DNA from 3 places in the Kitasatospora sp. NPDC098663 genome. Region 1 is predicted to be linked to each of the others. Evidence: riboswitches for the same ligand, from Rfam matches in the RefSeq annotation. Region 1 holds a riboswitch; each other region holds the start of a gene.
The links. Region 1 has a riboswitch for cobalamin ahead of ACIQVZ_RS17105 (FecCD family ABC transporter permease). Riboswitches for the same ligand answer to the same signal wherever they lie in the genome.

Region 1 (3,929 bases):
GCTCGTCCAGCACCAGCAGCCGGGGCTCCTGGACCAGCGCGCGGGCGATCAGCACCCGCTGCTTCTCGCCGCCGGACAGGCTCAGGAAGCCCCGCCCGGCCAACTGCTCGGCGCCGACCTTGCGCAGCGCCTCGGTGCAGCGCGCGTGGTCGTCCGCGCCCGGGCCGCCCAGGCCGCGCCGGTGCGGCAGCCGGCCCATGGCGACCACCTCGGCCACCGTGAAGTCGAACTCGGCGGAGTGCTCCTGGGGGAGTGCGGCCACCCGCCTGGCGGCCTCGCGCGCGGTCAGCGCGTGCAGGTCCGCGCCGTCCAGCCGGACGGCCCCGGCGGCCGGCCGCAGCGCCCGGTAGACGCAGCGCAGCAGCGTCGACTTGCCGCTGCCGTTGGGCCCGACCAGCCCGACCACCTGCCCGGCGGCGGCGTCCAGGGCGACGTCGTGGACCAGCCGGGCGCCGGCCAGCTCGACCGAGACGGAGTCCAGGGCGAGATCCATCAGCGGCCTCCGAAGGAATAGCCGCGACGGCGCATCAGCAGCAGGAAACAGGGCACCCCGAGCACTGCGGTGACCACCCCGACCGGCAGTTCGGCGGGCGCCAGCAGGGTGCGCGAGACGATGTCCACCCAGACCAGCAGCAGCGCCCCGGCGAGCGGCGCGACCAGCAGCACCCGGCGGTGCCCGGCGCCGACCAGCATCCGGGCCAGGTGCGGCACCATCAGCCCGACGAAGCCGATCGCCCCGCTGACGGCCACCACCGTGCCGGTGACGGCGGCGGTCACCACGAACAGCTCGCGGCGCAGCCGGTCCGGGTCCACGCCCAGCGAGGCGGCCGTCTCGTCGCCCATGGCGAGCGCGTCCAGCCGGCCGGCGGAGCAGGCCAGATACGCCACGCCGGCCAGCACGGTGGCGGCGGCGATCGGCACCGAGCCCCAGGTGGCGCCGCCGAGGCTGCCGAGCAGCCACATCATGGCGTCCCGGGCGGCCTCGCCGCGGGCGGCCGCGAAGACCATCAGCGCGGTGACGGCGGAGAAGCCGTAGGAGAGCGCGGTGCCGGTGAGCACCAGCCGCAGCGGGGTGAGCCCGTAGGCCGTCCGCGCCGCGAGGTAGACCAGCACCATGGCGACCAGCGCCGAGCCGAACGCGGAGGCCGAGATCGCCCACACCCCGAGCGAGGCGAAGGCGCCGAGCAGCAGCACGGCGTTGGCGCCGACGGCCGCGCCGGAGGAGATGCCGAGCACGAACGGGTCGGCCAGCGCGTTGCGCACCAGGGCCTGGACGGCGACGCCGGTGGCGGCCAGCCCGGCGCCGACCACGGCGGCCAGTACGGTGCGCGGCAGCCGGATCTCCCAGACGATCGCGTAGGCGGCGGCCTCGTCCGCCTCCAGCCGTCCGCCCGTCAGCCCGGCGGCCAGCAGCCGCAGGGCGCGGGGCAGGCCGATCCCGGAGGCGCCCAGCGCCACGCCGCAGAGCAGCGAGAGCAGCAGGGCGGCGGCCAGGCCGACGGCGAGCGGGAGGGCGGGTATTCGGCGGGCGGGCGGGCTCGTTGCGCCACTGCCCGCGGCTGCGGTGCTGCTCACGGTGCGCCTTGCCTCGGGCCGCGGGTGCGCGGGGGCGGCACCGGTCGGGTGCGGGCCCGGGCGCCATCCCCTCGCAGTCCACGGCGAGTTGTCGGGAGTTCAGCGGCCGGGGGCGATCGGGCTGGCACGGCCCCAGGGGCCGTGCTCACCGTTGCGGGTCAGCGCCGGATTCACACCGGACTTCCCCCTCGGACGCCCTGGCAGCATAACAGCCACTCAGGCTAGGCAACCCTTACCGGGCCCGGGTGGGGCGTGGACGCACGACCGCCCCCGTCCGGGCTTGCGGACGGGGGCGGTCGGGTGGCGACGCGTCAGGCTCAGGCCTGCTTGGTCTCCCAGAAGATCTTGTCGACCTCGGCGATCAGGTCCAGCAGGGCCTGGCCGGTGGCGGGGTCGGTGGACGCCTTGGCGGCCGAGGCGGCCTTCAGGGTGTCGTTGATCAGCTGGTGCAGCTGCGGGTACTTCTCGAAGTGCGGGGCCTTGAAGTAGTCGCTCCACAGCACCGAGATGTGGTGCTTGACGGCCTCGGCACGCTGCTCCTTGATGATCAGGGCGCGGGTGCGGAAAGCCGGGTCCTCGTTGGCCTGGTACTTCTCCTGGGTGCCCTTGACCGACTCGGCCTCGATCCGGGCCTGCGCCGGGTCGTACACGCCGCAGGGCAGGTCACAGTGGGCGTGGGCGGTGGCGCGCGGTGCAAACAGACGAGAGAACATGGGAGTCCTTCCTTAGATCGTCTTCCCGCGCCCGAGATTACCCTTCCGCACCCGGGGTTTCGCGATCGGGCGGTGGGCCTAGGGCAAAAGGCGGACCCGGAACCGGGGTAATCCGGACACCGAACGGATCGAACGGGGTGACGGTCCGTACGGCAGACTGGGACCGGGCGGTCCGGGAGGAGGAGTCGTGGCGCGGAGCACGGAACCGGCGGGCACGGAACCGGCGGGCACGGAACCCCGGGGGCGGGGCCGGGGCGGCGGCGCGGTGCCGTTCGGGCTGGTCGACGTGGCGGGCCCGTCGATGGTCCCGACCCTGCGCGAGGGCGACCAACTGCTGGTGCGCTACGGCGCGCCGATCCGGCCCGGCGCGGTGGTGCTCTTCCGGCACCCCTTCCAGCAGGACCTGCTGGTGGTGAAGCGGGCCGCCGAGCGGCGTCCGAGGGGCTGGTGGCTGCTGTCCGACAACCGCCCGGTGGACAGCGACAGCCGCAGCTACGGCCCGGTCCCGGACGAGCTGGTGCTCGGCCGGGTGCTGCTGCGGCTGCGCCCGCGCCCGGCCTGGCTGGCGCCGGGGCGGCGGCTGGAGCGGCTGCTGCTGAGCACCCGGCTGGCCCGGGTGCCGGGCCTGGCCCGCCGCCTGGGCGTCTGGGCGGAGCAGCTCTGATCCCCTGAGCCCGGCCCGGACCTAGGCCCAAAGTCACTGGCATTGGGCCTAGCCGGCGGCGCCGAGTGCCGCGGCCTCGGCCTCCTGGCGCTTGCGGGCCCGGTACGCGGCGACGTTGGCGCGGGTCGCGCAGCGGTCCGAGCAGTAGCGGCGGGAGCGGTTGGTCGAGGTGTCCAGGTAGGCGTTGCGGCAGGGTGCGGCCTGGCAGATGCCGAGCCGGTCGGCGCCCAGCTCGGTCAGGTGGACGGCCAGGCCCATGCAGGCGACCGCGCTGAAGTGCGCGGTGGCGGTCGGCGAGTTGTCGGCCAGGTGCAGGTGCCAGCGCGGCCGGCCGGCGTCGTCGAGGTAGTCGTGCCCGGAGACCAGCGGGCTGACCGGGTACTCCATCAGCAGGCTGTTCAGCAGGTCGACGCCCCGGATCTCGTCGCCCTCGGCGGCGGCCTCGAAGACCCCGCGCAGCCTGGTCCGGACCGCCCGCAGCCGGGGCAGGTCGGACTCGTCGGCCTGGGTGGCGGCCCGTGAGGAGTCGGAGAACAGGCCGCGCACCGCGTCCACGGACGTCAGCGTGTCGGTGCCGCGCTCGGGCTCCTCGGTGTTCACCAGCCGAACGGCGAGATCGGCGTACGAGGCGAGCTCCACGGAGGTCCTTCCAGAAGGTCGGTAACGGGCTGATTGCGTCCAGCCTATTACCTGGGTGGGGAAAGCGTCGGCGCCCGACAGGAGCATCCTGCCGGGCGCCGGTCGGTACGGTTCTACAGCACCTTGGAGAGGAAGGCGCGGGTGCGCTCGTGCCGGGGGTCGGTGAGCACCTCGCGCGGGTTGCCGGACTCGACCACCACGCCGCCGTCCATGAACACCAGCGCGTCGCCGACCTCGCGGGCGAAGCCCATCTCGTGGGTGACGACCACCATGGTCATGCCCTCCTCGGCGAGGCCTCGCATGACGTCGAGGACGTCGCCGACCAGTTCGGGGTCGAG
Region 2 (3,929 bases), on a different contig from region 1:
GTCGCCCTGTACGGCGGACGCGTCGTCGTGCAGCACGTCCAGCGCGGCCTGCCCGGCCGGGGTGATCGTCAGCACCTCCTGCCGCCCGCCGATCTGGACGACCATGGAGTGCACCAGGCCTGCCGACAGGAGGTCGTCCAGTGCCCGGGCGGAGTCGGTCTCGGGTGCGGCGGCGTGCTCGGCGAGGTCACGGCGCCCGTGCGGCCCCAGCCGGGAGAGGGTGGACAGCAGCGCCTGGTGGGCCGGGCCCAGTCCCCTCGCGTCGAGCCGGTCGGCGAGCAGCCGGTCGACCGCCCGGCCGGCCGTCGACAGGAGGTAGACGGTCTGTTCGAAGGGGCTCGTCGAGCCCGTCCTCCCGTCGTACACACCAGGTCCCATCGTCCGGTGGCCGCCGTGTTCTCGGGTCGGGGCCGTGGTGGCGGCACCGCGCGGGGGTGCCGAGCCCGGAGGCCGGGGTGGACACGGCCTCCGAATCGCCGGCGGGCGGCTGCGCCAAGGCCCGCGCGGGTAAGCCGAGCCTCACGATACCCGGACCCGCACGGTTGGTCTACATCGATGTCGTCAGACCGTGCCGTGAGCCCTCAAGGTCCGGGCCGCGTACTCGACGTACTCGTGCAGCCCGTAGGCCAGGGCCAGGCCGAGCAGGGCCGCGACCGTGACGGCGGCGACCAGGGCGACGGCGGCGTGCGCCCTGCGGCCGGTCGGGCGGGCGGGTTCGGGGCCCAGGAGGGCCTGGACGCGCTGGGGCACGGGGCCGGTGTTCACGGACAGCAGGGGCCCGGCGCCCCGGTGGGCGGCCGGCGATCCGGCCAGGGCCGCCCGGGCGATGGCGGTCGCGGCGGTGCGCCGGTCGGCGACCGCGGCGGCGGCCCGCTCGTCGGCCCAGCGCTCCAGGTGGTAGTCGAGGTCGGCCCGCAGCCGGGCCAGCGCCGGGTGTACGGCGGCGGCGAGGTCGGCGGCGACGGACAGCAGGTGGTGGCGCCCGCGCAGGTGGGCGCGCTCGTGGGCGAGGAGCACCGCGCGCTCCGCCGGGCCCAGCGCGCTCAGCATGCCGGTCGAGACGACGACGCGGCCGGGGCGCCCCCGGTGGCCGGGCAGGGCGAAGGCCTCGGGCTCCTTGCCCGCGACCACGAGCAGGTCGCCGTCGCTCGTGGCATCGGCGGTCAGGCCCCAGGCGCGGGCGAGGAGCACGCGGTGCCCGCGCCACCGCAGCGTCAGCCGTACCGCCTGGACGGCCAGCGCGGCCCCGGCGGCGCAGGACACCGGTACCACGGCGGGCCACCGGGTGACGACGTCGGACAGCGGCAGGTGCTCCAGTCCTGCCAGGAACGGGACGTGGAACAGCCCGACGAGTGCCGCGACGGTGCCGCCCGCCAGCAGGGCGGCCGCGCCCGTGAGTGCGAGCGAGGCCTCGCGCGGGGGGAGCAGCGGAGCCAGGCGGCGGGCGGCGGGCGCCGCGGCCCAGGGGAGCAGCAGGGCCAGGGCGACGACCACCAGGATCAGGCCCATGCGTCGTCCTCGGGCTCGGGCCTGCCGGAGTCCGTCGCGGTCGCGGTCGCGGTCGCGGTCGCGGTCGCGGCCTCGGCAGCGGCATCGGTCTGGGCCTCGGCCTCGGTCTCGGCATCGAGGAGCAGACGGCGCAGGACGTCCTCGTCGTCCTCGGACAGGGAGGAGACGAACCGCTTCAGCACGAGGTCCCGCTGGGGTTCCTTCTCCAACTCCCGGCGCATGCGCCCGGCCGCCAGCCCGGCGGCGTCCTCCACCGGGGCGTAGGCGAAGGACCGCGCGGGGCGGCTGCGGACCAGGGTCCCCTTCTCGTGCAGGCGGGTGAGGATCGTCGCCACGGTGGTGCGGGCCAGCCCGTGGTCCAGCGCCGCCTTGACCTGCTGGGCGGTCAGCGGCTCGCCGGCCGCCCACAACACCGCCAGCACGTCCGCGACCAGCTCCCCGTGCGGACGCCTGGCGTCCCGACCGTCCCTCACATCGTTCTCCCTGTCCCGACACTCCCGGCAGACACACCCCCGGCGCCGACAGCGGTCGGCAGTCGAGGCCCACCCGCGCCGGTATGGCGAGGATGGGCTCGGCCTGTGTTGCTTAGGTGTGCCTCAGCTAACTTTACGGGCTCGTGGCCCCGCGCTGCCGGGCGCCTGATCGCGGACCCCGTCCGGTCGCGTGTCGCTCGGCGCGGTGGAAAGCCGGTGGCGCAACGCGCGTGCGGGCCTCTGGACTTACTAGGACGTCCAACTATATGGTCGATGGCAGGTCCGCGGTGTCAGGGAAGCCGGTGTGAGTCCGGCACGGTCCCGCCACTGTGACCGGGGAGTTCGTCCTCGCAGACGAAGGCCACTGGCAGCCAGCCGGGAAGGCCTGGGGGCGTGCGGTGATCCGGGAGTCAGGATACCGGCCGCGGGTGTTCCGTGTTTTCCACGAGGATGGAGACGACACGCATGACCCCGGGCTGCTCCCGCTCCACTGCCGCTCCTGGTTGTCCCGTGCCCACGGCCGCCGGGGCGTCCACGCCCTGACGTTCCGTTCCGCCGCCGCACGCCCGTGCCGCGGGGCGCACCACCGTGTGCCCGCCGACCCGCGGCGGCCTCCGATCCTCCTCCTCTCCCCACCCCTGTCGAGAGAAGGAACCCGATGGTCCGAGAACTGACCCACTTCGTCGCCGGCAAGCCCACCGCCGGCACCTCCGGTCGCTTCGGCGACGTGTACGACCCCAACACCGGCCGGGTGCAGGCCCGGGTGCCGCTGGCGAGCCGGGCCGAGGTCGAGGCGGTGATCGCCGACGCCGCGCAGGCCCAGCCCGCGTGGGCGGCCTGGAACCCGCAGCGGCGGGCCCGCGTCCTGCTGCGCTTCCTCCAGCTCGTCGAGCAGGAGAAGGAGGAACTGGCCCGGCTGCTGTCCGCCGAGCACGGCAAGACCGTGGCCGACGCCCACGGGGACATCCAGCGCGGCCTGGAGGTCGTCGAGTTCGCCGCCGGCATCCCGCACCTGCTGAAGGGCGAGTTCAGCGACAACGCGGGCACCGGCATCGACGTGTACTCGATGCGCCAGCCGCTCGGCGTGGTCGCGGGCATCACGCCGTTCAACTTCCCGGCGATGATCCCGCTCTGGAAGGCCGCACCCGCCCTCGCCTGCGGCAACGCCTTCGTCCTCAAGCCCTCGGAGCGCGACCCCTCGGTGCCGCTGCGCCTGGCCGAGCTGTTCCTGGAGGCCGGGCTGCCGCCGGGCGTGCTGAACGTGGTCAACGGCGGCAAGGAGGCCGTGGACACCCTGCTGGAGGACCCGCGGGTGCAGGCGGTCGGGTTCGTCGGCTCCACGCCGATCGCCCAGTACGTCTACGCCACCGCCGCCGCGCACGGGAAGCGGGCGCAGTGCTTCGGCGGCGCCAAGAACCACCTGATCGTGATGCCGGACGCCGACCTCGACCAGGCCGCGGACGCCCTGATCGGCGCCGGCTACGGCTCGGCCGGCGAGCGCTGCATGGCGATCTCGGTGGCCGTCCCGGTGGGGGAGGAGACCGCCGACGCCCTGGTGGCCAAACTGGTCGAGCGGATCGCCGCGCTGAAGGTCGGGCGCTCGGACGACCCGGCGGCGGACTTCGGCCCGCTGGTCGGCGCCGACGCGCTGGAGCGAGTCCGCGGCTACCTCGACCTCGGGGTCGAGGAGGGCGCCGAACTCGTGGTCGACGGGCGCGACTTCCGGCTGGAGGGGCACGAGGGCGGCTACTTCCTCGGCGCCTCGCTGTTCGACCGGGTGACTCCCGACATGCGGATCTACCGGGAGGAGATCTTCGGCCCCGTCCTGACCGTGCTCCGCGCCGCCGACTACGAGGAGGCGCTGCGCCTGCCCAGCGAGCACGAGTTCGGCAACGGCGTGGCCATCTACACCCGGGACGGCGACACGGCACGGGACTTCGCCCGCCG
Region 3 (3,929 bases), on a different contig from region 1:
GCCGAGGTCGGTCTCGACGAAGCCGGGCAGCTTGCCGGTGAGGTCGGCGGCCTTCTTGTAGTAGTAGCCGACCTGCTTGGTGCCGCGGTAGTCCCCGTACTCGGGGTTGTTGCGCTCGTTGTGCGCCTCGACGTGCTGGCCGATCACCGTCCCGCCGCTCTGCCCGGTGCGGGCCTGGCCCTCCAGGTCGGCGAGCAGCTGCTGGACGGCCCGGGCGTTCGGCGAGGCCTGCGGGTCCCGGGCGAGCAGGTCACGGCCGACCTCCGGCGGCAGGGTGCGGCCGGGGAGGCCGACCGTCACCGGGGCGCGGGCGGGCTGTTCGCCGTCGGCCCGGCCGTCGCGCTGCAACAGCGCCACGGCGCCCGCGGCGACCACGACCCCGGCCGCGGCCAGGACGGCGGGCTTGCCGCGCAGGGCTCTGGGCAGGGCCACGGACCGCTCCTCCGGTTGGTCGCCGGCACCGGCCCAGGCGGACACAACCGGAACACTCGTGCGAATGACTGCCCCGAGAGCCTGCCACACTCCCCCGGCCCCGGCGAGCGAACCCGCCGGGGCCGGGGTCTCACGGCGGATCAGCTGGCCGCGGCGGCCCCCGGCGCGGCCGCGGACGCGGCCTTGGCGCGCTGGAGCAGCTGGCCCTTCACGTGCTCGCCGAAGCCGGCGGCCGCCGCGGTGGCGGTGGCGTCGGCGGTGTCGCCGCCCTTCGCCGATCCCTCGACCGTGAAGTAGGCGTACCGGCCCAGGGTGTTGTGCGTGTTGGTGCAGCCCGGAGTGGCGCAGAAGGCCGGCGTGCCCGGCGCGACGGCGCCCTTGAGGTGGCCGGTGTAGCTCTTCATCGAGGTCTCGGCCTGGATCTTGTGGTCGAAGACCGCGACGCCGACGGTCACCGCGCTGTCGCCGGAGACGTAGGTCGCCCGGAGCACCTTCTGGCAGCCCTGGTCACCGAGGACCTTGCCGAGCCCGCCGGTCGTCGAGTTCCCGTCCCAGCAGGGCGAGTCCAGCGAGACGAAGGTCCGGTTCCAGGTGGCGCCGTTGACCGTCACCTGGAGCGCGGAGAACAGTGCCCCCGCGTCCTGCGGCGCCGGGTCGGTGGCGGCCTCCCAGATCGGCTTCGACGGGTCGTCCGGCGCACCGCCCGGGGTGCCGGACGGGTTCCCGCCCGGGGTTGCGGCGGCACTCGGCGCGGCACCCGATGCGGCGGAGGACGGCCGGTCGGAGGCCGAGGCGACCGGCCCGGCGACCGGCTTGTCGTCGCCGCTTTTCGTCAGCAGCACCGCCCCGCCCGCGATCAGGCCGCCGACCAGGACGACCCCGACCGCCACGCCGAGGGCCCGCAGCCGGCGGCGGCGCTTGCCGTCCGCCGCGTTGCGGTCCGCCAGCGCCTCCCAGTTCGGCTCGGCGCGCTGCGGCGCCTGGGGCTGCGGGTACGGCTGCGTCTGGGGGTACGGCTGGGTCTGGGGGTGCGGCTGGGGATGTGCCTGGGGATACGGCTGGGGGTTCGGCTGCCACTGCGGCGGCACCTGCTGCCCCGGCGGTCCCGGCTGCGCCACCGGCTGGGCCACCGGCTGCGCGGGCGACACCGGGGGCCCGTACGAGGCCGGCGGCGGCCCGAAGCCCCCGCTCGGCGGCAACACCGGACCGGGCACCACCGGCGGCTGCTGACCGTGCACGCCCCCCGGCCCGGTGGGAGGCGTTCCCTGCGGACCCTGCCCGGGTGCGCCTGTTCCGTCGCTCACGCGCCCCCTCGCTTCGCTCGATGATCGCTTCGCGAAACGCGCCCCTCGGCGCTTCGCTCGCTCATGCGCCCAGATCGTAGGGCATGCCCCCGGCAACCGGGCCGCCCGGTGACCGTTCCGTATCGAAACCAGGGCGCCGGGGCCCGGAATCAGGGCCCCGGAAGCCCGGATCCGAGGCGCCCCAAGGCCACGAGCCGCCCCCTCCCGGCACCCCCGGTTATCGCTCCGACACACCGCGCCGTACTACATGTGGGGTCGCATCAGAGAGACACCACTAGATGTATGCTCAATCCTGCTGTCGATGCAGGGGAACCCGGTGCGAATCCGGGACTGCCCCGCAGCGGTGAGCGGGCGGCTCCAGCAGCCGCCCCGCGAGTCCGAGTACCTGCCGACGGTGTGCGCACCGGCCCTCCCGCAGAGGCCGCGCCAGCACGAGAACCACCTTCCGGGCCTCGCGGGCGGGCCGGGGACGCCACTGTCGCGCGACGCTTCCTGCGTACGTGCCGTGCTCCCCTGCCCCGAACGGCCCGGTACCCCCCGAGCACCACCGCCGATCGCCGCCAGGAGAGAGCGCCTTGACCACCGCTGCCTCAGCCACCCTGCCCGCCCAGGGCACCGGCCCCGCCCCCACCGACCCGACGGTCTCCGACCCCGGTGGCGCGCTCCTTCGGCTGCTCACCGACCGCAGCGTCGATCTCCCCCAGGTGGACCCCGGCCATGTCGCCGCCGCCGCGCTGCGCGGCCGCCACGCCGGCTCGGACTTCGCCGAGCTGCGCGGGCTGGCCGTGGACGCCGCCGCGTCGATGATCGCCGAGGACCCCCAGTACTCGAAGCTGGCCGCCCGGCTGCTCGCCCTGGAGATCGTCGACGAGGCGAACAGCCAGGGCTCGCGCTCCTTCGCCGCCTCGATCGCCGTCGGCCACGACGAGGGTCTGATCGGCGACACCACCGCCGCCTTCGTCGCCAAGCACGCCGCCGCCCTGGACGCGCTGATCGACGCGCACGGCGACGACCGCTTCGAGTACTTCGGCCTGCGCACCGTGCAGTCCCGCTACCTGCTGCGCCACCCGATCACCCGCAAGGTCATCGAGACCCCGCAGCACTTCCTGCTCCGCGTCGCCTGCGGCCTGGCGGTCGGCGACAGCGAGCAGTCCGTGCGCGAGGTCGCCGAGCTGTACGGCCTGATGAGCCGGCTGGAGTACCTGACCTCCTCGCCGACCCTGTTCAACTCCGGCACCCGGCACCCGCAGATGTCGAGCTGCTACCTGCTCGACTCCCCGCTGGACAACCTGGACTCGATCTACAACCGCTACGCGCAGATCGCCCGGCTGTCCAAGCACGCCGGCGGCATCGGCCTGTCCTACTCGCGCATCCGCTCGCGCGGCAGCCTGATCCGCGGCACCAACGGCAAGTCCAACGGCATCGTCCCGTTCCTGCGCACCCTCGACTCCTCGGTCGCCGCCGTCAACCAGGGCGGCCGCCGCAAGGGCGCGGCCTGCGTCTACCTGGAGACCTGGCACGCCGACATCGAGGAGTTCCTGGAGCTCCGCGACAACACCGGCGAAGAGGCGCGGCGCACCCACAACCTCAACCTGGCGCACTGGATCCCGGACGAGTTCATGCGCCGGGTCAACGCCAACGAGGACTGGTCGCTGTTCTCCCCCGCCGACGTTCCCGAGCTCGTCGACCTGTGGGGCTCCGACTTCGACGAGGCCTACCGCAAGGCCGAGCTGGCCGGCAAGGCCGTGCGCACCATCCCCGCGCAGACCCTGTACGCCCGGATGATGCGCACCCTCGCGCAGACCGGCAACGGCTGGATGACCTTCAAGGACGCCTCCAACCGCGCCGCCAACCAGACCGCGCTGCCCGGCCGCACGGTGCACTCCTCGAACCTGTGCACCGAGATCCTGGAGGTCACGGACGACTCCGAGACCGCCGTCTGCAACCTCGGCTCGGTCAACCTCGGCGCCCACGTCGCCCCCGGGGCCTCCGTCGACGACCTGCTCGGCGCCATGGACTGGGAGCGCCTCGACGCCACCGTCCGCACCGCCGTGACGTTCCTCGACCGCGTGGTGGACATCAACTTCTACCCGACCACCGAGGCCGGCACCTCCAACTCCCGCTGGCGCCCGGTCGGCCTCGGCGTGATGGGCCTCCAGGACGTCTTCTTCAAGCTGCGGATCGACTTCGACT

Region 2: it holds a riboswitch for cobalamin, as region 1 does, so the genes downstream of both, ACIQVZ_RS07580 (CoA-acylating methylmalonate-semialdehyde dehydrogenase) here and ACIQVZ_RS17105 (FecCD family ABC transporter permease) in region 1, are expected to answer to the same signal.
Region 3: it holds a riboswitch for cobalamin, as region 1 does, so the genes downstream of both, ACIQVZ_RS24175 (ribonucleoside-diphosphate reductase subunit alpha) here and ACIQVZ_RS17105 (FecCD family ABC transporter permease) in region 1, are expected to answer to the same signal.

What each region holds. Positions count from the first base shown of each region.
Region 1 is NZ_JBIWAP010000013.1:194,962-198,890, reverse strand. It holds gene ACIQVZ_RS17110 (ABC transporter ATP-binding protein) at 1-493, opposite strand, end outside; gene ACIQVZ_RS17105 (FecCD family ABC transporter permease) at 493-1,575, opposite strand; cobalamin riboswitch at 1,665-1,804, opposite strand; gene sodN (superoxide dismutase, Ni) at 1,893-2,288, opposite strand; gene sodX (nickel-type superoxide dismutase maturation protease) at 2,590-2,952, shown strand; gene ACIQVZ_RS17090 (CGNR zinc finger domain-containing protein) at 3,001-3,591, opposite strand; gene ACIQVZ_RS17085 (amino acid ABC transporter ATP-binding protein) at 3,705-3,929, opposite strand, start outside.
Region 2 is NZ_JBIWAP010000005.1:193,905-197,833, reverse strand. It holds gene ACIQVZ_RS07595 (MarR family winged helix-turn-helix transcriptional regulator) at 1-366, opposite strand, end outside; gene ACIQVZ_RS07590 (M48 family metalloprotease) at 562-1,509, opposite strand; gene ACIQVZ_RS07585 (BlaI/MecI/CopY family transcriptional regulator) at 1,500-1,982, opposite strand; cobalamin riboswitch at 2,233-2,424, shown strand; gene ACIQVZ_RS07580 (CoA-acylating methylmalonate-semialdehyde dehydrogenase) at 2,641-3,929, shown strand, end outside.
Region 3 is NZ_JBIWAP010000023.1:14,860-18,788, forward strand. It holds gene ACIQVZ_RS24165 (glycoside hydrolase family 26 protein) at 1-432, opposite strand, end outside; gene ACIQVZ_RS24170 (hypothetical protein) at 573-1,580, opposite strand; cobalamin riboswitch at 2,002-2,144, shown strand; gene ACIQVZ_RS24175 (ribonucleoside-diphosphate reductase subunit alpha) at 2,336-3,929, shown strand, end outside.